3 regions of the Kitasatospora sp. NPDC058048 genome follow, and region 3 is predicted to be linked to each of the others. Evidence: riboswitches for the same ligand, from Rfam matches in the RefSeq annotation. Region 3 holds a riboswitch; each other region holds the start of a gene.
The links. A riboswitch is a leader RNA that binds a small molecule or an ion and turns the genes downstream of it on or off. The one in region 3 is predicted to bind cobalamin.

Region 1 (7,240 bases), on a different contig from region 3:
ACCCGCACCGCCCAGCCCTTGTCGCGGAAGTGCCGCTTGATCTCCCCGACGATGGTCGGCGTCGCGTAGGTGGAGAACTCGACCCCGCGCTCGTGGTCGAAGCGGTCCACGGACTTGATCAGGCCGATGGTGGCGACCTGGGTCAGGTCGTCCAGCGGCTCGCCCCGGTTGCGGAAGCGCCGGGCCAGGTGCTCGACCAGCGGGATGTGCATCCGCACCAGCTGGTTGCGCAGCTCGACCCGCTCCGGGGAGCCCTCGGGCAGTGCGGACAGCCGGACGAACAGCGCGCGGGCGGCCTCCCGGTCCGGGGCGCCGGTGCGGTGCGAGCCCTGGGCGGGCACGGCGCTGTGCGGCTCGGCCTCGACCGCCGGGTCCGTCTCGCCCGCCGGGTCCGGCGGGGGCACGGAGGCAGGCGTCGGCTCGGACGTCGGCTCGGTGGGGTGGCTCATCCGCTGGGCGTCCTTCGGGTGCGCTTCGTCGTTGGCGGCGAGGCCGGGAACGCTCGCCTGGGTCGGTACGGCGGGTCCCGCCGTCGCGAGGCCGGTACGGTCCAGATCACTCACGGCCATTCCCCCGTTCCGTTCCGGGAGCACCGGGGCCGGTGGCCCCGGAATCGTCTCGTTGGTCGTACCGCGTGGGTGGCGGTACCGGGAGCCGTCCGTCGGAACCCCGGTCGGGGGAGCGGCGGACGGCCCTTGCGCGGGTGGTGCTCGGTGCTGCTCGGTCGTGCGGTTCGGTCCGGCGCCCGGCTAGTGGACGGGGGACCCGCCGCGCTTCTTGTTCAGGCTGATCGACACGGTCTTGTCCGCGCCGACCGAGGAGTCGACCTCGCCGGCCAGGGCGGAGAGCACCGTCCAGGCGAAGGTGTCCCGCTCGGGGGCCTTGCCGTCGGTGGTCGGGGCCGAGACGGTGACCTTCAACGAGTCGCCGACCAGCCGGAACTCGCAGGACAGTACGGACCCGGGCACCGCCTGCTGGAGCAGGATGGCGCAGGCCTCGTCGACCGCGATCCGCAGATCCTCGATCTCGTCGAGCGTGAAGTCCAGCCGGGCCGCCAACCCGGCCGTCGCTGTTCGCAGGACGGAGAGGTAGGCCCCCGCTGCGGGCAGCCGGACCTCCACGAAGTCCTGAACACCGAGATCGCCGTCGATCTGGGACACCCTTGCCTCCTGGGTGGCGCGCTGTGCTTTCTTGGTACCCCGCTTGTTACCGCTTGCTACCCCCGTTGGGGGCCCGGCGTCACGCATCCACCATCGCTCTGCCTTCCGCACCCCGGTTCGGGAGTTACTCATGGTAAGGCATTGCGACGCAGGGTGGCAGACCCTTTCGCCGGTCTCCGGACGGCCGTTCAGCGCCGCCCGGCTTCGGCCAGGGCCTCGCCGGTGAGCCGGTAGACCGTCCACTCGTCCATCGGCACCGCGCCGATCGCCTTGTAGAAGTCGATCGAGGGCTGGTTCCAGTCCAGGACCGACCACTCGACCCGGGAGTAGCCGCGCTCGACGGCGATCCGGGCGAGCTCCAGCAGCAGCGCCTTGCCGTGGCCGCCGCCGCGTGCCTGCGGACGGACGTACAGGTCCTCCAGGTAGATCCCGTGGGTGCCGCGCCAGGTCGAGAAGTTGCGGAACCACACCGCGAAGCCGACCGGCTCGCCGGTGGCGTCGTCCTCGGCGATCAGCCCGAACAGGGCCGGGTTCTCGCCGAACAGGGCGTCGTGCAGCTGCTCCTCGGTGGCCTTCGCCTCGTGCAGGGCCTGCTCGTAGTCCGCGAGTTCGCGGATCATGGCATGGATGACGGGGACGTCGGTGGCGACGGCGGTGCGGATCATGCCTGTGAGCCTACTGCTCGGGACCCGTCTCGTCCCAGGCCTGGACGGAGGTCTGGTCGACGATCCGGCCGTCCCGCAGCACGGCCATCGAGGACATCAGCACCCGGACGCCGTCGGGGTACCGGCAGGACTCCAGGAATGCGGCGTGGTCGCCCTGGACCACCACCTGTTCCAGCTTGTGGGTCATCTCGCGGCCGTAGACGTCGTCCAGCATGGCGCCGATCTCCTCCCGGCCGTGCATCACCAGGGGGTGGCTGGGCTGGGTCCTGCGATCGACCATGCGCAGTTCGGCGTCCTGCGCGTAGAGCGCGAGGAGGGTCTCGGCGTCGCAGCGCTCGATGCCCTCGCGCAGGGCGCGGGTGTCGAAGGCGCCGGGGGCCGCCATCGTGGTCATGATCTCGCTCCTCCGGTCGGGTTCCGTCGGCTCGTACCTTGAGCGTACGCCCGCGGCCACCGCCCCGGAGGAGCGGACCGGGGCCGTCAGCGGGCCGGCACGGTGCGCAGGTACTCGGCCAGCGCGCCGATCGCGGCCGGGTTGCGCGGGCTCTCCACCAGGTCGACGTAGTCCATGACGAAGATCCGGTCGTTCCTGACCGCGGAGACGTTGGCCAGCGGCGGGAAGGACTTCAGGAACTTCCGCTTCTCCTCGGCCCCGGGCGTCGCGTAGTCGTTGATCACGATCACCTCCGGGTCGCGCTGCACCACGCCCTCCCAGCCGGCCGTGACCCAGGTGTCGGCAAGGTCGCCCATGATGTTGCTCCCGCCGGCCTTGGCGATGATCTCGTTGGCGGCGGCGAACTTCCCGGCGGTGTACGGCTTGTCCTGCCCGCTGTCGTACAGGAAGACGGACGGGCGGCGCTCGGGCTGCGGGACGGCGGCGATCTGCGCCTTGAAGTCCGCGATCAGTTTGTCGGAGCGGTCCTTGACGTCGAAGATCTCGCCGAGGTTGGCCAGGTCGGTGTAGAGGGCCTCCAGCGGGTCCATCACGCCGCGCTCGGTGCCCTTGCCGCTGCGGCAGGACTCGCTGAGCACGTACGAGTCGACGCCGAGCGCCTTGAACGCCTGCGGGGTGACGCCGGAGCCCTCGTCGAAGCCGTAGTGCCAGCCGGCGAGGACCAGGTCGGCCCGGGCGTCCAGGGCGATCTCCTTGGTGAGCACCTTCTTGGAGAGCCAGGTGGTCTGCTGGTAGCCGTCCTTCCAGGCCACCTTGTCGATCCGGCCCTTGTCGTCGGGCATCACGTAGCCGGCCATCCGGTCGGCGAGGCCGAGGGAGAGCATCAGCTCGGTGATGTTGACGTCGTTGGTCACCACCCGGGCGGGCTTCTGCGCGAAGGTGAGCTTCTGCCCGCAGTTGTCCACCGTCACCGGGTAGTGGGCGGAGGCGGTGGCGGCCTCCTTCGGGGCGATCTCGGCGCCGCAGGCGGTGAGTCCGAGGACGAGCAGGGCGGCGGTGGCAACGGCCTTGGTGCGCAAGGTGGTTCCTCTGGGCAGACGGGACGGGTCAGGAGGAGGCGGGGGCGAGCCGGTCGAACAGCAGCTGGAGGGCGCCGGTCTCCGGGTGCCGCACCGGGGTGGCGCGGACGCCGAACACCTCGGCCAGCAGGGCGGGGCGGAGCACCTCGTGGGGCGGGCCGGAGGCGACGATCCGCCCGGCCCGCAGCACGTAGACCAGGTCGCAGTGGCCGGCCGCCAGGTTGAGGTCGTGCAGCGCGGTGAGCACCGTCGGGCCGGCCTCGCGGGCGAGCGCCAGCACCTCCAACTGGTGGGCGATGTCGAGGTGGTTGGTGGGTTCGTCCAGCACCAGCAGGCGCGGTTCCTGGACCAGCGCGCGGGCGAACAGCACCCGCTGCTTCTCGCCCCCGGACAGGCTCAGGAAGCCGCGCTCGGCGAGGTGCCCGGCCCGGACCTTGCGCAGTGCCCCGGCGCAGCGCTCCGCGTCCCCGTCGGCCGGGGAGCCGAAGCCGCGGCGGTGCGGCAGCCGGCCCATGGCGACCACCTCGGCGACGGTGAAGTCGAACTCGGCGGAGTGCTCCTGGGTCAGCGCGGCCACCCGGCGGGCCGTGTCGCGGGCGCTCAGGGCGTGCAGGTCGTCGCCGGCCAGCCGGACCACGCCGCCGGCCGGTTTCAGCACCCGGTAGACGCAGCGCAGCAGGGTCGACTTGCCGCTGCCGTTCGGGCCGACCAGCCCGACCACCTGCCCGGCGGCGGCCGCCAGGTTCACCTCGTGGACCAGCCGGGTGCCGGCCAGCTCCACCGAGACGGCGTCGACGGCGAGGTCCTGGGCCCGCGCCGGGGTGGGCGCGGCCGGGTCGGTCGGGTCGGCCGGGCCGGTCGCCGTGGTCACGTCGGTCACCGGGTTCCTCCGAGGGCCTGGCCGCGGCGGCGCATCATCAGCAGGAAGGCGGGCACGCCGAGCACCGCGGTGAACACCCCGACGGGCAGTTCGGCGGGTGCCAGCAGGGTGCGCGAGGCGATGTCCACCCAGACCAGCAGCAGTGCCCCGGCGAGCGGCGCGATCACCAGCACCCGGCGGTGCCCGGCGCCGACCAGCATCCGCGCCAGGTGCGGCATCAGCAGCCCGACGAAGCCGATCGCCCCGCTGACCGCGACCACGGTGCCGGTGACGGCGGCCGTCACCACGAACAGCTCGCGGCGCAGCCGGTCCGGGTCCACGCCGAGCGAGGCGGAGGTCTCGTCGCCCATGGCGAGCGCGTCCAGCCGCCCGGCGGCGCAGGCCAGGTACGCGAGCCCGGCCACCACCGTGACGGCGGCGATCGGCACCTTGCCCCAGGTGGCGCCGCCGAGGCTGCCGAGCAGCCACATCATGGCGCCCCGGGCGGCCTCGCCGCGGTCGGCGGCGAAGACCATCAGGGTGGTGGCGGCGGAGAAGCCGTAGGACAGGGCGGTGCCGGTGAGCACCAGGCGCAGCGGGGTGAGTCCGTACGCGGTGCGGGCGGCGAGGTAGACGAGCGTCATGGCGGCCAGCGCGGAGCCGAAGGCGGAGGCGGAGATCGCCCACACCCCGAGCGAGGCGAAGGCGCCGAAGAGCAGGACGGCGTTGGCGCCGACGGCCGCGCCGGAGGAGATGCCGAGCACGAAGGGGTCGGCCAGCGCGTTGCGCACCAGGGCCTGGACGGCGACCCCGCAGGCGGCGAGTCCGGCGCCGACGACGGCGGCCAGCACGGTGCGCGGCAGCCGGATCTCCCAGACGATCGCGTACGCGGCCGCCTCGCCCGCGTCCAGCCGTCCGCCCGTCAGCCCGGCGCCCAGCAGCCGCAGCACCCGGGGCAGGCCGAGTCCGGAGGAGCCGAGGGCGACCCCGCAGAGCAGCGACAGCAGCAGGGCGGCGACGAGGCCGGCGGCGAGCGGGACGACGGGTATTCGACGGGTGGGCGGGCCGACTGCACGGTCCACGACTGCACGGTCCACGGGTGCGCCTTGCCTCGGGCCGCGGGTGCGCCGGGGCGGGCGCCGGCCGAAGGCGTGCCGCGGCGCCGTTCCCCTCGCAGTCCGCGGCGAGTTGTCGGGAGTTCAGCGGCCGGGGGCGATCGGGCTGGCGCGGGCCGTACGGGCTGGTACGGGCCGTGCTCACCGTTGCGGGTCAGCGCCGGATTCACACCGGACTTCCCCCTCGGACGCCCTGGCAGCATAACAGCCACTCAGGGCAGGCAACCCTTACCGGCCCTGGGTGGGGCCGGGAACGCGCGACCGCCCCCGTCCGGCGGTGCGGACGGGGGCGGTCGGGTGGCGACGCGTCAGGCTCAGGCCTGCTTGGTCTCCCAGAAGATCTTGTCGACCTCGGCGATCAGGTCCAGCAGGGCCTGGCCGGTGGCCGGGTCGGTGGACGCCTTGGCGGCCGAGGCGGCCTTCAGGGTGTCGTTGATCAGCTGGTGCAGCTGCGGGTACTTCTCGAAGTGCGGGGCCTTGAAGTAGTCGCTCCACAGCACCGAGATGTGGTGCTTGACGGCCTCGGCGCGCTGCTCCTTGATGATGATGGCGCGGGCGCGGAAGTGCGGGTCCTCGTTGGCCTGGTACTTCTCCTGGGTGGCCTTGACCGACTCGGCCTCCAGCTTGGCCTGAGCCGGGTCGTACACGCCGCAGGGCAGGTCGCAGTGGGCGTGGGCGGTGGCGCGAGGTGCAAACAGACGAGAGAACATGGGAGTCCTTCCTTAGATCGTCTTCCCGCGCCCGAGATTACCCTTCCGGCCTCGCCGTTTCGCGATCGGGCGGCGGGCCTAGGGCAAAAGACGGACCAGGAACCGGGGTAATCCGGACATCGGACCGGTGACGGTCCGTACGGCAGACTGGGGGCGGGCGGAGCAGGAGGAGGAGTCGTGGCGCGGAGCACGCGACCGCAGGGCGCCGGGGCCGGGGGGCCGGACCGGGGCGGCGCGCTGCCGTTCGGACTGGTCGACGTGGCGGGGCCGTCGATGGTCCCGACCCTGCGCGAGGGCGACCAGCTGCTGGTCCGCTACGGCGCGCCGATCCGGCCGGGCGCGGTGGTGGTCTTCCGGCACCCCTTCCAGCAGGACCTGCTGGTGGTGAAGCGGGTCGCCGAGCGCCGGGCCACGGGCTGGTGGCTGCTCTCCGACAACCGCCCGGTGGACAGCGACAGCCGCAGCTACGGCGCCGTGCCGGACGAGCTGGTGCTCGGCCGGGTGCTGCTGCGGCTGCGCCCGAGCCCGGTCTGGCTGGCGCCGGGGCGCCGGCTGGAGCGGCTGCTGCTCACCCCGCGGCTGGCCCGGGTGCCGGGCCTCGCCCGCCGGCTCGGTGCCTGGGTGGAGGACGTTTAGGGCGCGTCGCCCCGGGCCGCCGCCTCCGCCTCCTGGCGCTTGCGGGCGCGGTAGGCGGCCACGTTGGCGCGGGTCGCGCAGCGGTCCGAGCAGTAGCGGCGGGAGCGGTTGGTCGAGGTGTCCAGGTAGGCGTTGCGGCAGGGCGCGGCCTGGCAGATGCCGAGCCGGTCGGCGCCCAGCTCGGTCAGGTGGACGGCCAGGCCCATGCAGGCGACCGCGGTGAAGTGCGCGGTGGCGGTGGGGGAGTTGTCGGCCAGGTGCAGGTGCCAGCGCGGCCGTCCGGCGTCGTCCAGGTAGTCGTGCCCGGAGACCAGCGGGCTGACCGGGTACTCCATCAGCAGGCTGTTCAGCAGGTCGACGCCGCGGATCTCGTCCCCCTCCGCGGCGGCCTCGAAGACCCCGCGCAGCCGGGTCCGCACCGCCCGCAGCCGGGGCAGGTCGGACTCGTCGGCGAGCGCGGCGGCCCGCGCGGAGTCGGAGAACAGGCCGCGCACGGCCTCCACGGAGGTCAGCGTGTCGGTGCCGCGCTCGGGCTCCTCGGTGTTCACCAGCCGAACGGCGAGATCGGCGTAGGCGGCGAGCTCCACAGGGGTCCTTCCAGGTTCGGTAACGGGCTGACTGC
Region 2 (7,240 bases), on a different contig from region 3:
GCGACGCGTTGTGGACAACGGACCCCCGGGCAGCTGCCCGGGGGTCCGCCGTCATGCCTCCAGGACCAGCCGCAGGAGTTCGCGCAGCGACCCGCGCTGCTCGGTGTCGAGCCGGGCCAGCGGGTCGCCGGCGAAGGGCATGCGGGCGCGCAGATCCGCGGCGACCTCGCGGCCGGCGGCGGTGGCGGCGACGTGCTTGACGCGACGGTCGGCGGGGTCGACGCTGCGCTCGACCAGGCCGCGGGACTCCAGGCGGTCGACGATCACCGTCACATTGGACGGCTCCGCGTGCAGCCGCTCGGCGATCCGGCGCGTCGGGACCGGAACCTCGGCGGCGAGCAGCGCCTTGGCCTGCAGCGCGGTCAGGTCGTGGGCCGCCGCGGCCGCCTCGGACTCCCGGCCGTAGCGGCGGTTGACGGCCGCGAAGAGTCCGACGATCTCCTGGGTGAGGTCATCCGATGGGTGGGACATGACCACCAGACTATCCAGGTGCTTGACAAAGTGAAATGTCAGCCCACATAGTTATGAATCATATTGGTTATGATCCATAAGCACTGGGAGTCCAGCGAGATGAGCGACCGGACCGTCCTGATCACCGGCACCTCCTCCGGCATCGGCCTGGCCACCGCCGTCGCCGCCGCCGCCCGCGCCGGCTGGCACGTCATCGCCACCATGCGCAACACCGCCAAGGCCGGCCCGCTGCTGGCGGCCGCCGAGGAAGCCGGGGTCACCGTCGACCTCCGGACGCTCGACGTCACCGACCCCGCGTCGGTCGAAGCCTGCCTGGCCGGCGTCGACCGGCTGGACGCGCTGGTCAACAACGCCGGCGCCGGCCACATCGGCACCCTGGAGCAGGAGAGCGTCGACGACGTCCGCGCCGTCATGGAGGTCAACTTCTTCGGGGTGCTGCACGTCACGAAGGCCGCCCTGCCCCTGCTGCGGGCGAGCAAGGGCCGCGTGCTGACCGTGACCAGCGTCGGCGGCGTGGTCGGCCAGCCCTTCAACGAGGCCTACTGCGCCGCCAAGTTCGCGGTCGAGGGCTACATGGAGTCCCTCGCCCCGGTCGCGGCCACCGCCGGTGTGTCCGTCAGCGTCGTCGAGCCGGGCGCGGTGGCCAGCGAGTTCGTCGGCAACGTGGGCCTGACGGACGACGCGACCGAACAGGCCGGGCCGTACGCCCCGGCCCTGGCCGCCTACCTGGACCGCACCCGCGGCGCCTTCGCCAACGCCCAGGCGCCCGAGGACGTGGCCGCCGGGATCCTCGACCTGCTCGCCGCCGAACGACCCGCCTTCCGGATGCTCACCTCCGACGCCGCCCGGGCCTTCGCCGGGGTCAAGCTCAAGGACCTCGACGGCTCGGCCGTCCAGGGCCTCACCTCCGGCTGGGTCGCCTAGCCGATCACCGGGCAGGAGGCCCGCGAGCGGCACGATGGCCGGGACCGGGGTGGGCGCGGCAAGGCTGCCGCGCCCACCCCGGCCGCCGTCAGCCGGCGAGTTCCTCGCGCAGCAGGCGGGCCGCGGCGACCAGGCTCTCCAGCGAGGCCCGGGTCTCCGGCCAGCCGCGGGTCTTCAGCCCGCAGTCCGGATTGACCCAGAGCCGCTCCGCCGGGATCGCCGCCAGGCCCGCGCGCAACAACGAGACGGCCTCGTCGGTGCTGGGGACGCGCGGGGAGTGGATGTCCCAGACGCCGGGGCCGACCTCGCGCGGATAGCCCGCCCCGGCCAGCTCGCCGGCCACCTCCATGTGGGAACGGGTGGCCTCCAACGAGATCACGTCCGCGTCGAGTTCGTCGATCGCCGTCATGATCGCGCCGAACTCGGCGTAGCACATGTGGGTGTGGATCTGGGTGTCCGCGCGGACACCGGAGGTGGCGAGGCGGAAGGCCTCGGTGGCCCACGCCAGGTACGCCGGGCGGGCGGCGGCCCGCAGCGGGAGGGTCTCGCGCAGCGCCGGCTCGTCGACCTGCACGACGGCGGCGCCGACCGCCTCCAGGTCGACGACCTCCTCGCGCAGGGCGAGGGCCACCTGCCGGGCGGTGTCGGCGAGCGGCTGGTCGTCGCGGACGAAGGACCAGGCGAGCATGGTGACCGGGCCGGTCAGCATGCCCTTGACCGGGCGGTCGGTCAGGCCCTGCGCGTAGCCGAACCAGTCGGTGGTCATCGGATGCGGACGGGAGATGTCCCCGGCCAGCACCGGCGGGCGCACGTACCGGGTGCCGTACGACTGGACCCAGCCGTGCCGGGTGGCGAGGTAGCCGGTGAGCTGCTCGGCGAAGTACTGGACCATGTCATTGCGCTCGGGCTCGCCGTGCACCAGGACGTCCAGCCCGGCTTTCTCCTGGTAGGCGACGACCTCGCGGACCTCCGCCTCCATCCGCTCCCGGTAGGCCGGGGCGTCGATCCGACCTGCCGTCAGATCGGCGCGGGCGGTGCGCAGTTCGGTGGTCTGCGGGAAGGAGCCGATGGTGGTGGTCGGCAGCAGCGGCAGCCCGAGCCGGGCGTGCTGGGCCTCGGCCCGTACGGGGTAGGGCTGGGCGCGCCGGGTGTCGTCGACGGTGACGGCGGCGGCGCGGGCGCGCACCGCCGGGTCGCGGGTGATCGGGGAGTTGGCGCGGGAGGCGAGGCCGGCGCGGTTGGCGGCGAGCTCGGCGGTGATCGCGCCGGTGCCCTCGCGCAGGCCCCGGGCGAGCAGTGCCGCCTCGCCGGCCTTCTGCCGGGCGAAGGCCAGCCAGCGGGCGATCTGCGGGTCGATGTCGCGCTCCGCGGCGGCGTCGATCGGCACATGCAGCAGCGAGCAGGACGGCGCCACGTCGACGGTGCCGGCGAGGCCCAGCAGGGTCGCCAGGGTCGCCAGCGACTTCTCCAGGTCGTTGATCCAGATGTTGCGCCCGTCGATCACCCCCGCCACCAGCCGCTTGCCGGGCAGGCCGCCGGCGGCGGCGAGGTCCTCCAGGTTGGCGGCGGCCGGGCCGGTGAAGTCCAGCGCCAGGCCCTCGACCGGGGCCTTGGCCAGCACCGGCAGCGCCTCGCCGAGCCGGTCGAAGTAGCTCGCGACCAGCAGCTTGGGCCGCTCGGTGAGACCGCCCAGCTCGCGGTAGGCGCGGGCGGCCGCGTTCAGCTCGGCCGGGGTGCGGTCCTGCACCAGCGCGGGCTCGTCCAGCTGCACCCACGCGGCGCCGGCGGCACGCAACTCGGCCAGCAGCCGGGCGTAGACGGGCAGCAGCCGGTCCAGCAGGGTGATCGGCTGGAAGTCGGCGGTCACCCCGGGCGCCGGCTTGGCGAGCAGCAGGTAGGTCACCGGGCCGACCAGCACCGGCCGGGCGGCGTGGCCGAGCAGCAGCGCCTCGCGCAGCTCGCCGACCGCCTTGGCCGGGTTCGCGGCGAACACCGTGTCCGGGCCCAACTCCGGCACCAGGTAGTGGTAGTTGGTGTCGAACCACTTGGTCATCTCCAACGGGGCGACGTCCTGGTTGCCGCGCGCCATCGCGAAGTACCCGTCCAGCGGGTCGGTGTCGACCGCCTCCCGGTGCCGCGGCGGGATCGCACCGACCGCCACGGTGGTGTCCAGCACGTGGTCGTAGAGCGAGAAGTCGCCGGTCGGCACCTCTTCGACGCCGGAGTCGGCGAGCTGCTGCCAGTTCGTCCGACGCAGGTCGGCGGCGGTCGCCAGCAGCGCCTCGGCCGCTACCGCGCCGTTCCAGTACCCCTCGATCGCCTTCTTCAATTCACGGCCCCGGCCCTGGCGGGGGTAGCCGTGGGCGGTGGCGACGCTCGCCGCGGCTGCGGACTTCGTGGTCAAGGGACTCTCCTTCGCGAGTCTGGATCCTCAAGTGCCCGGTGACGGCACGAGGACGCGAAGGGATGACGGACCGGACCGACGACCGCACCCGTGCGCGGCTCCGCCCGATATGGTCGCCGACCCGCCCACGAGGTCACCGGATGGCCGGGCGCGAACGCTCGCGCACGGGCAGTGGCAGGTCTTCGGACTCGCGGGCACACCCACCTCGGCCGAAACCGGGGCGGACACCTACTGGCCGTCGCTTCCCAGACCCGTCCCGGGTCCAGTGCGTATGACGGCGGTCGTTCCCACTCACCGCTGCGGGGCAGTCCCGGACTGGCCAGTTGAAAGGCGTCACCGGGTTCCCTCTTACGACACCCTGCCTGGCGGACAGGGCGAACCAGCTGCACCGCCAGCTTAGGGGCAAACCGTCGGCGTCGAGGCGGAAATCTCGCAAGGCGTCCGCGTGCTGAGACGCGGGCTCCGCGCCCGCTCCCGGGCGGCGCACCCGGGAGCGGGCGGCGCACCCGGGAGCGGGCGGCAGAATGGCTCCCATGCGGCACATCTTCGTCATCGGCATCGGCGCGGGCGACCCCGACCACCTCACCCTGCAGGCGGTCAAGGCGATCGGTCGCACCGACGTCTTCTTCATCCTCGACAAGAGCGAGGAACGGCAGGACCTGATCGGGCTGCGCCGCCGGATGCTGGCCGACCACGGACGGCCCGGGCACCGCGTGGTCGCGGCGCCGGACGCCGAACGGGACCGCGCCACCCCGGCGTACGCGGCCGCCGTGGACGACTGGCGCGTCCGCCGCGCCGATCTGGTCGAACGGCTGGTCGCCGAGCACCTCGGCCCGGGCGAGAACGGCGCCTTCCTGGTCTGGGGCGACCCCGCCCTCTACGACAGCGTCATCGCCGTGGTGGACGACGTGTCGAACCGGGGCGGCGTGCCCTTCGCGTACGAGGTGATCCCGGGCATCAGCAGCGTCTCCGCGCTCGCCGCCCGGCACCGCACCACGCTGACGCGGGTCGGCCGGCCGGTGCAGATCACCACCGGCCGCCGCCTCGCCGAGGGGTTCCCCGAGGGGGTGGACGACGTGGTGGTGATGCTCGACGGCCGGGCCGCCTTCGCCGGGATCGACCCCGAGGGGCTGGAGATCCACTACGGCGCCTACCTCGGCACCCCCGACGAGGTGCTCGTCTCCGGTCCGCTCGCCGAGGCCGCCCCGCGCATCCGCGAGCTGCGTGAGCGGGCCCGGGAGCGCAAGGGCTGGATCATGGACACCTACCTGCTGCGACGCTCGGACGGCGGCTCCGACGCCTGACGGACGGCCGGCACGCGGTCGGCGCGCACTCACGCGCCGCTCTCCCTCAGCATGGTGATGATGGCGGAGAAGTCCCGCCCGGCGTCCTCGCCGGAGCACCGGCCTGTCACGGCCCGCCGCATCGGGCGGCGGCCTCAGTCCAGGAGCTTCGCCACCACCCGGTCGAGCGCGCGGAGGTCCTCCGGCGGCAGCGCGAGCAGCGCGTCCGGCGGCGTGGCGAGGATCCCGGTGGCGAGCGCGGCCTTCGCCTCGCCCTCCTCGGTGAGGTGGACCAGCTTGGAGCGCCGGTCCGCCGGGTTGGTGATGCGCTCGGCGAGCCCGCGCCGCACCAGGTCGTCCACGATGACGCTGGTGTACGGCGGGTCGGCGGTCAGCCGCTCGGCCAGCTCCCGCAGGGTGATCGGGCCGGCGGCGAGCCGGCGCAGCGCCCTGACCCGGCTGAAGCTCATGCCGAGGGCTTCGGCGACGGTCCTGCGGCGGTCGTGGCGCTCCAGCACGAGCGCGTACATCCCCTGCCAGACCCGGGCCGCCGTCGCGGCGTCCGTCCCGCTCCCCTCCGGGTGCCCACCGGTGTCGAGGCGCTCCATCAGGCGTCCACCGTCTCCTTCGTCTCCGTGCTTCCCTCGGCCGACTCCTCGGCGGCGAGCCGCCGCGCCGTGCGCTCGGCCGTCGCCCGGGCCCAGCGGCCGGAAGTGAGCGTACCGGTGACCAGCACGGCGACGCCGCAGCCGGCGATGATCCACCATGCCGTCCGGGCCGCCCCGGTGAAGGCCGCCGGGTTCGCGAGGGCGCTGCCGGCCATCAGGGCGCCGGTGACCGCGACGCCCAGGGACTGGCCGACCTGTCGGCTGGTGGAGGCCACCGCCGCCGCCACGCCGGCCTGCGAGCGGGGCATCCCGGAGACGGCGGTGTTGGTGATGGGCGCGTTGACCAGGCCGAAGCCGGTACCGAAGAGCAGGAAGGCGAGGACCAGCAGCCAGCTCGGCAGGTGCTCGGAGTAGCCGACCGCCTGGAGCACGGCGCTCGCGGTCAGCGCCGCCCCGGCCAGCAGCAGCGGCGTGCGCGGCCCCCGGGCGGCCACCATCCGGCCGGACAGCGGCGCGGTGAGCAGCGACATGACCGCCATCGGCAGCATGAAGAGTCCGGCGTGCAGCGGGTCGAGCCCGCGGACGTCCTGGAGGTACAGGGAGGTGAGGAAGAGGAAGCCGCCGAGGCCGGCGAAGGCGGCGACCGCGATGACGGTGGCGCCGGAGAAGGGCGCGGAGCGGAAGAACCGCAGATCGATCAGCGGGTCGGTGCGCCGGGGTTCGTACCGCAGCAGGCCCAGCAGCGCGCCGAGGGAGGCCGCCGTGCAGCCGAGCACCACGGGCGAGGTCCAGCCGCGCTCCGGCGACTCGATGATCGCGTAGGTGAGGGCGGCGAGCACCACGACGACCAGCAGCTGGCCGACCGGGTCCACCCGGCGGGTGCGGGCCGCCCGCGACTCCGGCACGTAGCGGGTGGTGAGGAAGAGGGCGGCCAGGCCGATCGGGACGTTGATCCAGAAGATCGCCCGCCAGCCGGCCGACTCCACCAGCGCCCCGCCGATGATCGGCCCGGCGGCCATGCTGATGCCCACCACGCCGCTCCAGACGCCGATCGCCCGGGCGCGCTGCCGGGAGTCGGTGAAGGTGTTGCTGATGATCGACATGGCGACGGGGTTGAGCATCGATCCGCCGACCGCCTGGAGCATCCGCGCGGCGATCAGCCAGCCGAGCCCGGGGGCCAGGCTGCACAGCAGGGAGGCCGCGGTGAACACCACCAGTCCGATCCGGAACACCCGGCGGCGGCCGATCCGGTCGGCGGTCGAGCCGGAGAGCATCAGCAGGCTCGCCAGCACCAGGGTGTAGGCGTCGACCGTCCACTGCAGGCCGGACACCGTGGTGTCCAGGTCGCGCCGGACGGCGGGCAGGGCCACGTTCAGGATGGTGTTGTCGAGGCTGACGATCAGCAGGCTCATGCAGCAGATGGCGAGCACGAGCCAGGGCCGCGGTCGAGCGGCATCGGGCATGACGAACGCTCCAGAGTTAGTTGTGTTGTTGTAATCATTGTGATGCTACAACTAATCCGGGAGGCGACTCCACCCCCGACCGGCCCT
Region 3 (7,240 bases):
AGACCCCGCTCGACTTCCTCATCGCCCAGCAGTTCAAGCCCGGCGGCGGCTTCAAGTACCTGCCCACCGACACCTCCCCGTCCCCCTACGCCTCCGTCGACGGCCTGCGCGCCGTCGCCGGCGCCGGGTTCACCGCCACCCCGCCGACACCGACCACCTCGGGCGAGCCCGTCTGGGCCGCCACCGGCGACTTCACCGCGGGTACGGCCGCGAAGCTCGCCCTGGTCGTCGACGACGGCACCAGCAACCTCAAGGTCTGCGCCGTCACCCTCACCCCCACCGGCACCACCACGACCCTCGGCGACGTCCTTGACGCGGCGGGCACCGCCACTCCGAGCGGCTGCGTCACCTCCGTCACCCCGTCCACCGGCGGCGGCACCGTCACCGCGCTCAACGGCACCGCGAACAGCGGCTCCTCCACCTGGAAGGTCAGTCTCGACGGCACCGCCTCCACCGCCGCCACCCGGGCCACCACCGTCCACCTCGGCGACACCGTCTCGCTGCGCTACGGCAGCTGATCCACCGACAGGACGAAGCTGCGGCGGCAGTCCTGCATCGGCCGTGCGTGTTCGGGTGCGGGCCCCCGGGCCCGGCGCGCGCGGTCCGTCTCGGCCCCCGCGCGAACGGCCGCGTGGACCGCGCGCGCCACCCGTGCGCCCCACAGCGAGCGCGGGCCGCCGAACGGCTCCGGCTCGTCGCCCGCCCCGGTGCGCCGCACCGCGACGCACACCGCGTCGGAGGGCGTTCCGGAGCAGTCGTAGCCGGCGTCCAACAGGGCCTGGACCTTCGCCTCCGTGGCCGTGGCGAGCAGGTTCACCAGGCCCGCGTCGGACACCGCCGCCGGGACGACGACGAGGATGTTGATCGTGCCCGGCACGTACGCGTGGGCCGGGGCGGTTTCGGGCTCGGCGGCCCAGATCGGCACGCCGATCCCCGTCGTGACCACCGCCGAGGCCCCGCCGTCGCACGCCCAGGTGAAGTCGTCCACCTGGGCGGCGGTCATCAGCCCCGCCCCGGCGCCCCGCAGCCGCTCCGCGGCAGCCAGCTCCGCCAGGTGCTGCTCCGGGTCCATCCGGCTGTATCCCGGCCTGACCTGTGCGTTCACCACCCACTCCCGTTCGCCGAGGCCACCGCCGAGGACGGCGCTGCCGAGCAGCCGCCAGCCGGGCCCGCAGCGCCAGACCAACAGGTGGCGGCATGCCCCCTCCTCCGTGCGGCACGCCCGTTCGATCACCAGGCCGCCGGGCGACCGGCCGGCCTCCGCCGGGCCGTCGGACTTCTGCTGCGGGATCACCACGAGAAACGGTCCACCTTCGAGGGAGCGATCCCCCGGTGTCCGCGGCGGGTACCTCCTCGCCAGGAACGCCTCCGCGCCGACGGTGGCGCCTGGGATCCGTACGGCCGAGCGTACCGAGCGCCGGGACCGCCGCGACGGCGGCTCCCGCGACCGGTCCGGTGAGTGGCCGGGCGGAGGAGGATCATGGTCTCGGCGGGCGATCGCCCGTCGGCTTCACGGAGCAGGGGGACGGGTTCCGATCGGTGCTTCCCGATGGGTGGCAGGCTGCTACGTGGGTGTGGTGGGCCTGCTGGCGGGGCTGGGCGGGCTGACCGTGCTGTACGACCACCTCGTCCGGCGCCGGCGGGCACCCCACGCCTGACCCCTGCGCCCCGGCCTCCCTCATCGGGGAGGCCGGGGCGTCGACGTGTACGGGCAGACGGGTCAGGGGGCGGTGATGCCCGGCTGCGCGCCGGCGCCGAAGGACCAGCCCTCGACGTCTCCGGGTGCCGGGTTGTAGCTGCCCGCACCGAGGCTGCTGTACGACCAGGGGCCGCCGTGCTGGGCGTGCCAGTACGACCAGTAGGCGCTGCCGGTGGGGTTGGTGCAGGTCGTCGGCAGGGCGTTGATGGTGCAGACGAAGCCCGGGTAGCGCGGATGGAAGGCGTACGAGAATCCGGCGCCGGTGAGCGCGGCCAGGCCGCTGGCCGGGTCACCGGGCGCGCAGCCGGTCTGGACGCCGCCGCCGACGGCGGTGAAGTCGACCACGACGGTGACTCCGGTGGTCCCGCTGCAAGCGGCCGCCTGCGCCTGCGGGGCCTGGACGGCGGAGACGCCGAGCAGTCCGGCGGTGAGGGCGGCGGCCGCGGCGATCGAGCCGAGCGTACGGCGGGCCGGGCGGCCCGCCGTGAAGGTGTCGGTCATCGGTGAAATCCTCCTGGTGTCAGGTGTGTTCAGCGCGTGGCCGGGGTCGGGCAGGCCAGGGTGGGCGCGTCCGGGCGGGCCCCGGCGGCGGAGAGCGTGGCCAGCGGGGTACCCGCGAGGCCGAGGACGGCCTGCGCGGTGGCCCGGGCGCCGTTGCCCGCGTTGAAGCCGGAGGCGTCGTAGGCGACGGCGCCGCGGAGCGCCGGGTCGGCGGCGCAGCCCTGCTGGAACTTCACCAGCCGGCCCCAGCCCTTGAGACCGGAGCCGAGGCGTCCACCGGAGAGCAGCGCCTGGGTGGCCAGGCCCGTGCTGTTGGCGTTGGAGGTGGTCGACCCGGCAGCCGCGAACCCGCCGTCGGCGTTCTGGTGGGCGGTGAGCCAGCCGAGGCCCGCGTTCGCCTTGGCGGTGCGGCCGGTGGCGGCGAGGGCCTGGGCGGCCAGGGCGGTGGCGTCCGGGTCGCTGGTGCAGGCGGCCTGGCCGAAGGAGACGGGGAAGCCCCCGTCCGCGCACTGGCTGTTGGCGAGGTAGTCCACGGCCGCCGCCGGGGCGTCACCGGGCGTGCGGTGCAGGGCGATCAGGGCCAGCGACTGGCCGAAGGCATTGCTGTAGTCGCCCCACTGCGAGCGGTCGGAGAAGCGGCCTTCGGCGGTCTGCAGCGAGCGCAGCCGGGCCGGCAGGTCGACCCCGCCGAAGGCCGTCGGGTTCCCGCCGCGCACCTCGACGGCGAGCAGCAGCTTGGCGGTCACGCCCGCGTAGGCCTCGGTGGTGCCGTCGCCGAGGTAGCCGCCGATGATCTCGGGCTTCGCCAGCCAGGCGGTGGCCTTCGCGGCGGCCTCGTCGGCGCTGTGCGACGCGGCGAAGGCCAGCACGGCATCGATGGTCAGGCCCTGGTCGGGGTAGGCGGTCCCGTTGAAGACGGACTCGAAGTGGTCGCCGTCGACGAGCTGGCGGGCCAGCCAGCCACCCGCGGCGGCGTCGGGACGGACCGTCGGCGACGACGTCGAGGTGGCGGGAGCAGCGTGGGCGGCGGTGGCCGCCGGGAGTGCGGTGGCGAGCGTGAGGGCGGGTATCGCGAGCAGACCGAGGGAGCGGCGAACAGCGGGCATGGGATGCCTTTCCGGGCCTGGGCGCAGGGGCCCGGAAGGCGTCGGCGAGCGCCGAGGGGCCAGCGGGCTCCGGCCCGCAGACCACGACGGGAGGAGGGGTGACACACCTCCGCCGACGGGTACTCGGGCTCGCCGCCGACGCGGGGTCGGCGGCCTACCGTTGCGGGTCAGCGCCGGATTCGAACCGGACTTCCCCCAGCGGCGGAGTCACAACATGACGGCCCATCATGACGATGCCCGAACAGCGGGTCAAGGGATCCCGGGCCCGGACCCCGATGCCACGCGCGCCGCGGTGTCCGCCGCCACCAGGACGTCGCACATCATCACCAACTCGCAACCGCCGCCCAGCGCGTAGCCCGCGACGGCCGCCACCACGGGCTTGCGCAGGGCGGCGAAACGGTCCCGGGCGGCGAACCAGTCGCCGAGGCAGGCGTCGACGAACTCGAGGGACTGCATCTCCTTGATGTCCGCGCCGGCCGCGAAGGCCTTCTCCGAACCGGTGACCACCAGACAGCCGATCTCCGGGGCGCGGTCGAAGGTGGCCGCGGCCGCGACCACCTCGTTCATCAGCTGGGTGTTCAGCGCGTCGAGCGCCTTCGGGCGGTCGAGCGTGATCAGCCCGACCCGGCCCTTGCGTTCGACCAGGATCGTCTCCTACGTCATGCGGTGTCCTTCCCGAAGGTGGTGATGATCGCCGAGAAGTCCAGGCCCGAGCCTTCGGACGACGCGAAGTCCGCGTACAACTGCGCTGCCTTGCGCCCGAGTTCCGTGGGCAGGCCCGCGGCTTCGGCCGCGCCGGCGGCCAGTCCGAGGTCCTTGGCCATCAGGGCGGCGGCGAACCCGGCGGCGTAGTCGCGGTTGGCCGGGCTGGCCGGCACCGGCCCGGGGACGGGACAGTTGCTGGTGAGCGCCCAGCACTGCCCGGAGGCGGTGGAGGCCACGTCGAACAACGCCTGGTGGCTGAGCCCGAGGCTCTCGCCGAGCACGAAGGCCTCGCTGACCGCGATCATCGAGATGCCGAGGATCATGTTGTTGCAGATCTTCGCCGCCTGGCCGGCACCGGCCGCGCCGCAGTGCACCACCTTGCGCCCCATGACCGCCAACACGGGCTTGACCGCGGCGAATTCGGCCTTTTCGGCGCCGACCATGAAGGTCAGGCTCGCAGCCGTCGCGCCGACCACCCCACCGGAGACCGGTGCGTCCACCGCGCGCTGCCCGGCACGTACGGCCAGGTCGTGCGCCTCCCTGGCGTCGGCGACGTCGATCGTGGAGCAGTCCACGAAGAGGGTGCCCGGACGGGCTGACGGCAGCAGCTCCGCGTAGGCGGCCAGGACGTGGCGGCCGGCCGGCAGCATGCTGATGACGACGTCGGCCTGTCGGGCCGCCGCGGCGGCGGAGGCCGCCGGGCGGACGCCGGCCGTCTCCGCTTGCCGCAGCGCCTCCGGCGCGAGGTCGTAGCCGGTCACCTGATGTCCGGCCTCGACAAGGTTGGCGGCCATCGGGCCGCCCATGTTGCCCAGTCCGATGAATCCGATGGTGAGGGTCACCAGCGCTCCAGGGGGGTTGTGGTGGCAAGGCCGAGTTCGCGCTCGCCGAGCGGGGCGAAGTAGCGGGCCACGGTGGCGGGTTCGACGGCGCTCAGCGTCTCCGGACGCCATCGTGGCGAACGGTCCTTGTCGATCACCTGGGCCCGGATGCCCTCGGCGAGGTCCGGCGTGGCGAGCGCCGCACAGGAGGTGCGGTACTCCTGGTCGAGGACGGCCTCCAGCGGGCCGAGTGCCCGGGCCCGGCGCAGCGCGGCGAGCGTCGCCTTCACGGCGGTCGGGGAGTTGGCGGCGATCCGGTCGACGGCCTTCTTCGCCTCGGGTTCGCCGCTCTCCCGCAGCCGGTCCAGGATCTCCTCCACGGTTCCGGCCGCGTAGCAGCTGTCGATCCACCCGCGTCGGTCGGCCAGCGCACCGGTCGGCGCGGGCTCGACGTTCCGTTCGAGGGCGTCGTGGACGGGCAGTTCGGCCAGGTCGTCCAGCAGGGCGGGCAGTCGTTCAGCGGGGACGAAGTGGTCGGCGAGCCCGCACAGCAGGGCGTCGGCGGCACCGACGGAACCCGCGGTGAGGGCGAGGTGGGTACCGAGCTCCCCGGGGGCGAGGGCGAGCAGGTAGGTGCCGCCGACGTCGGGGACGAAGCCGATGCCGGCCTCCGGGAGGGCGACGCGCGTGGTCTCGGTGACGATCCGGACGCTGCCGTGGGCGGAGACGCCGACCCCGCCGCCCATCACGATGCCGCCCATGAGCGCGACGTAGGGCTTGGGGTAGCGGGCGATCCGGGCGTTGAGGCGGTACTCGTCTCGCCAGAACTCCTCGACGGCGCCCGGATCGCCGCCGGTGGCAGCCCGGTGGATGGCGACGATGTCGCCGCCCGCGCAGAAGGCCCGCTCGCCGGCGCCCGTGACGACGACGGTGTCGACCCGGTCGTCGCCCTCCCAGGTGTCCAGGGCTTCGGAGATCGTCCGCACCATGCCGTGGGTGAGGGCGTTCAGGGCAGCGGGGCGGTTGAGGACGATCAGTCCGGCCCGTCCCTCGCGCTGGAGGATGACCTCGTCGAGGTCGGTCCCGGCCATCACGCGGCTCCGGTCAGGCCGCGGGCGACGATGACGCGCATGATCTCGTTGGTCCCTTCCAGGATCTGGTGCACCCGCAGGTCGCGGACGATCTTCTCGATGCCGTACTCGGCCAGGTAGCCGTAGCCGCCGTGCAGTTGGAGGGCCTGGTTGGCCACCTCGAAGCCGGTGTCGGTGGCGTAGCGCTTGGCCATGGCGCACAACTGCGGCGCCCGGGGGTCGCCCCGGTCCAGCGCCGCGGCGGCTCTCCACAGCAGCGCCCGGGCGGCCTCCAACTCCGTGGCCATGTCGGCGAGTCGGAACTGCAGGGCCTGGGCGTGCAGCAGCCTGGCGCCGAACGCCTCGCGATCCGCCAGGTGGCGGGTGGCCCGCTCCAGCGCGTGTTGTGCGCCGCCGAGGGAGCAGGCGGCGATGCCGAGCCGGCCGCCGTTCAGCCCGTTCATCGCGATCCGGAAGCCCTCGCCCTCCGCGCCGAGGAGGCGGTCGGCGGGCAACCGGACCCCGTCCAGCAGTACCTGGCGGGTCGGCTGGGCGTTCCAGCCCATCTTCTTCTCGTCGGGCCCGAAGGCGACCCCCGGGTCGTCGCGCTCGACGACGAACGCGGAGATCCCGTCCGGCCCGGGGGCACCGGTCCGGGCCAGCACCACGTACACCTGCGAGGCTCCCGCACCGGAGATGAACTGCTTGACGCCGTCCAGCACCCAGTGGTCGCCGTCGCGCACGGCCCGAGTGGCGATCGCGGCCGCGTCGGAGCCGGCACCGGGCTCGGTCAGGCAGTAGCTGCCCAGGTGCTCGGCCGTGCAGAGCGCGGACAGCCAGCGAGCGCGCTGCGCCTGCGTGCCGTAGCGGTCGAGCATCCAGGCGACCATGTTATGGATGGACAGGTAGGCGGCGATGGACGGGCAGCCGGTGGCGAGTGCCTCGAAGGCCACCACGCCGTCCAGCCGGGAGAGTTCGGAGCCGCCCGCGCCCTCCCGGACGTACACGCCGGCCAGACCCAGGTCGGCTGCCTTGCGCAGCACGTCCACCGGGAAGTGCTTGGCCTGGTCCCACTCCACGGCGTGCGGCGCGAGGTACTCCTCGGCGAAGGCCCGGGTGGTCCGGGCGATGGCGCGCTGGTCCTCGGTGAGGTCGTGCATCGCGCTCATCCCATCGTCGGCATGGTGAAGCTCGCGCCCTCCTTGACCCCGGAGGGCCAGCGCGAGGTGACGGTGCGGGTGCGGGTGTAGAAGCGGATCGCGTCCGGCCCGTGCTGGTTGAGGTCCCCGAAGCCGGAGCGCTTCCAGCCGCCGAAGGTGTGGTACGCGATCGGCACCG

Region 1: it holds a riboswitch for cobalamin, as region 3 does, so the genes downstream of both, ACFVVA_RS37665 (FecCD family ABC transporter permease) here and ACFVVA_RS17210 (prenyltransferase/squalene oxidase repeat-containing protein) in region 3, are expected to answer to the same signal.
Region 2: it holds a riboswitch for cobalamin, as region 3 does, so the genes downstream of both, metE (5-methyltetrahydropteroyltriglutamate--homocysteine S-methyltransferase) here and ACFVVA_RS17210 (prenyltransferase/squalene oxidase repeat-containing protein) in region 3, are expected to answer to the same signal.

The regions. Positions count from the first base shown of each region.
Region 1 is NZ_JBHVRT010000054.1:45,270-52,509, forward strand. It holds gene ACFVVA_RS37635 (SigB/SigF/SigG family RNA polymerase sigma factor) at 1-569, opposite strand, end outside; gene ACFVVA_RS37640 (anti-sigma regulatory factor) at 750-1,160, opposite strand; gene ACFVVA_RS37645 (GNAT family N-acetyltransferase) at 1,349-1,825, opposite strand; gene ACFVVA_RS37650 (nuclear transport factor 2 family protein) at 1,836-2,219, opposite strand; gene ACFVVA_RS37655 (ABC transporter substrate-binding protein) at 2,306-3,298, opposite strand; gene ACFVVA_RS37660 (ABC transporter ATP-binding protein) at 3,327-4,079, opposite strand; gene ACFVVA_RS37665 (FecCD family ABC transporter permease) at 4,175-5,239, opposite strand; cobalamin riboswitch at 5,347-5,497, opposite strand; gene sodN (superoxide dismutase, Ni) at 5,587-5,982, opposite strand; gene sodX (nickel-type superoxide dismutase maturation protease) at 6,256-6,618, shown strand; gene ACFVVA_RS37680 (CGNR zinc finger domain-containing protein) at 6,615-7,205, opposite strand.
Region 2 is NZ_JBHVRT010000005.1:122,178-129,417, forward strand. It holds gene ACFVVA_RS07335 (MarR family winged helix-turn-helix transcriptional regulator) at 52-471, opposite strand; gene ACFVVA_RS07340 (SDR family oxidoreductase) at 541-1,395, shown strand; gene metE (5-methyltetrahydropteroyltriglutamate--homocysteine S-methyltransferase) at 1,484-3,799, opposite strand; cobalamin riboswitch at 3,955-4,198, opposite strand; gene cobF (precorrin-6A synthase (deacetylating)) at 4,333-5,103, shown strand; gene ACFVVA_RS07355 (MarR family transcriptional regulator) at 5,238-5,690, opposite strand; gene ACFVVA_RS07360 (MFS transporter) at 5,690-7,153, opposite strand.
Region 3 is NZ_JBHVRT010000014.1:141,939-149,178, reverse strand. It holds gene ACFVVA_RS17225 (hypothetical protein) at 1-518, shown strand, start outside; gene ACFVVA_RS17220 (adenosylcobinamide amidohydrolase) at 506-1,297, opposite strand; gene ACFVVA_RS17215 (flagellar hook-length control protein FliK) at 1,721-2,200, opposite strand; gene ACFVVA_RS17210 (prenyltransferase/squalene oxidase repeat-containing protein) at 2,230-3,306, opposite strand; cobalamin riboswitch at 3,403-3,543, opposite strand; partial or broken gene ACFVVA_RS17205 (enoyl-CoA hydratase-related protein) at 3,562-3,954, opposite strand; gene mmsB (3-hydroxyisobutyrate dehydrogenase) at 3,966-4,853, opposite strand; gene ACFVVA_RS17195 (enoyl-CoA hydratase/isomerase family protein) at 4,850-5,923, opposite strand; gene ACFVVA_RS17190 (acyl-CoA dehydrogenase family protein) at 5,923-7,071, opposite strand; gene ACFVVA_RS17185 (CoA-acylating methylmalonate-semialdehyde dehydrogenase) at 7,068-7,240, opposite strand, start outside.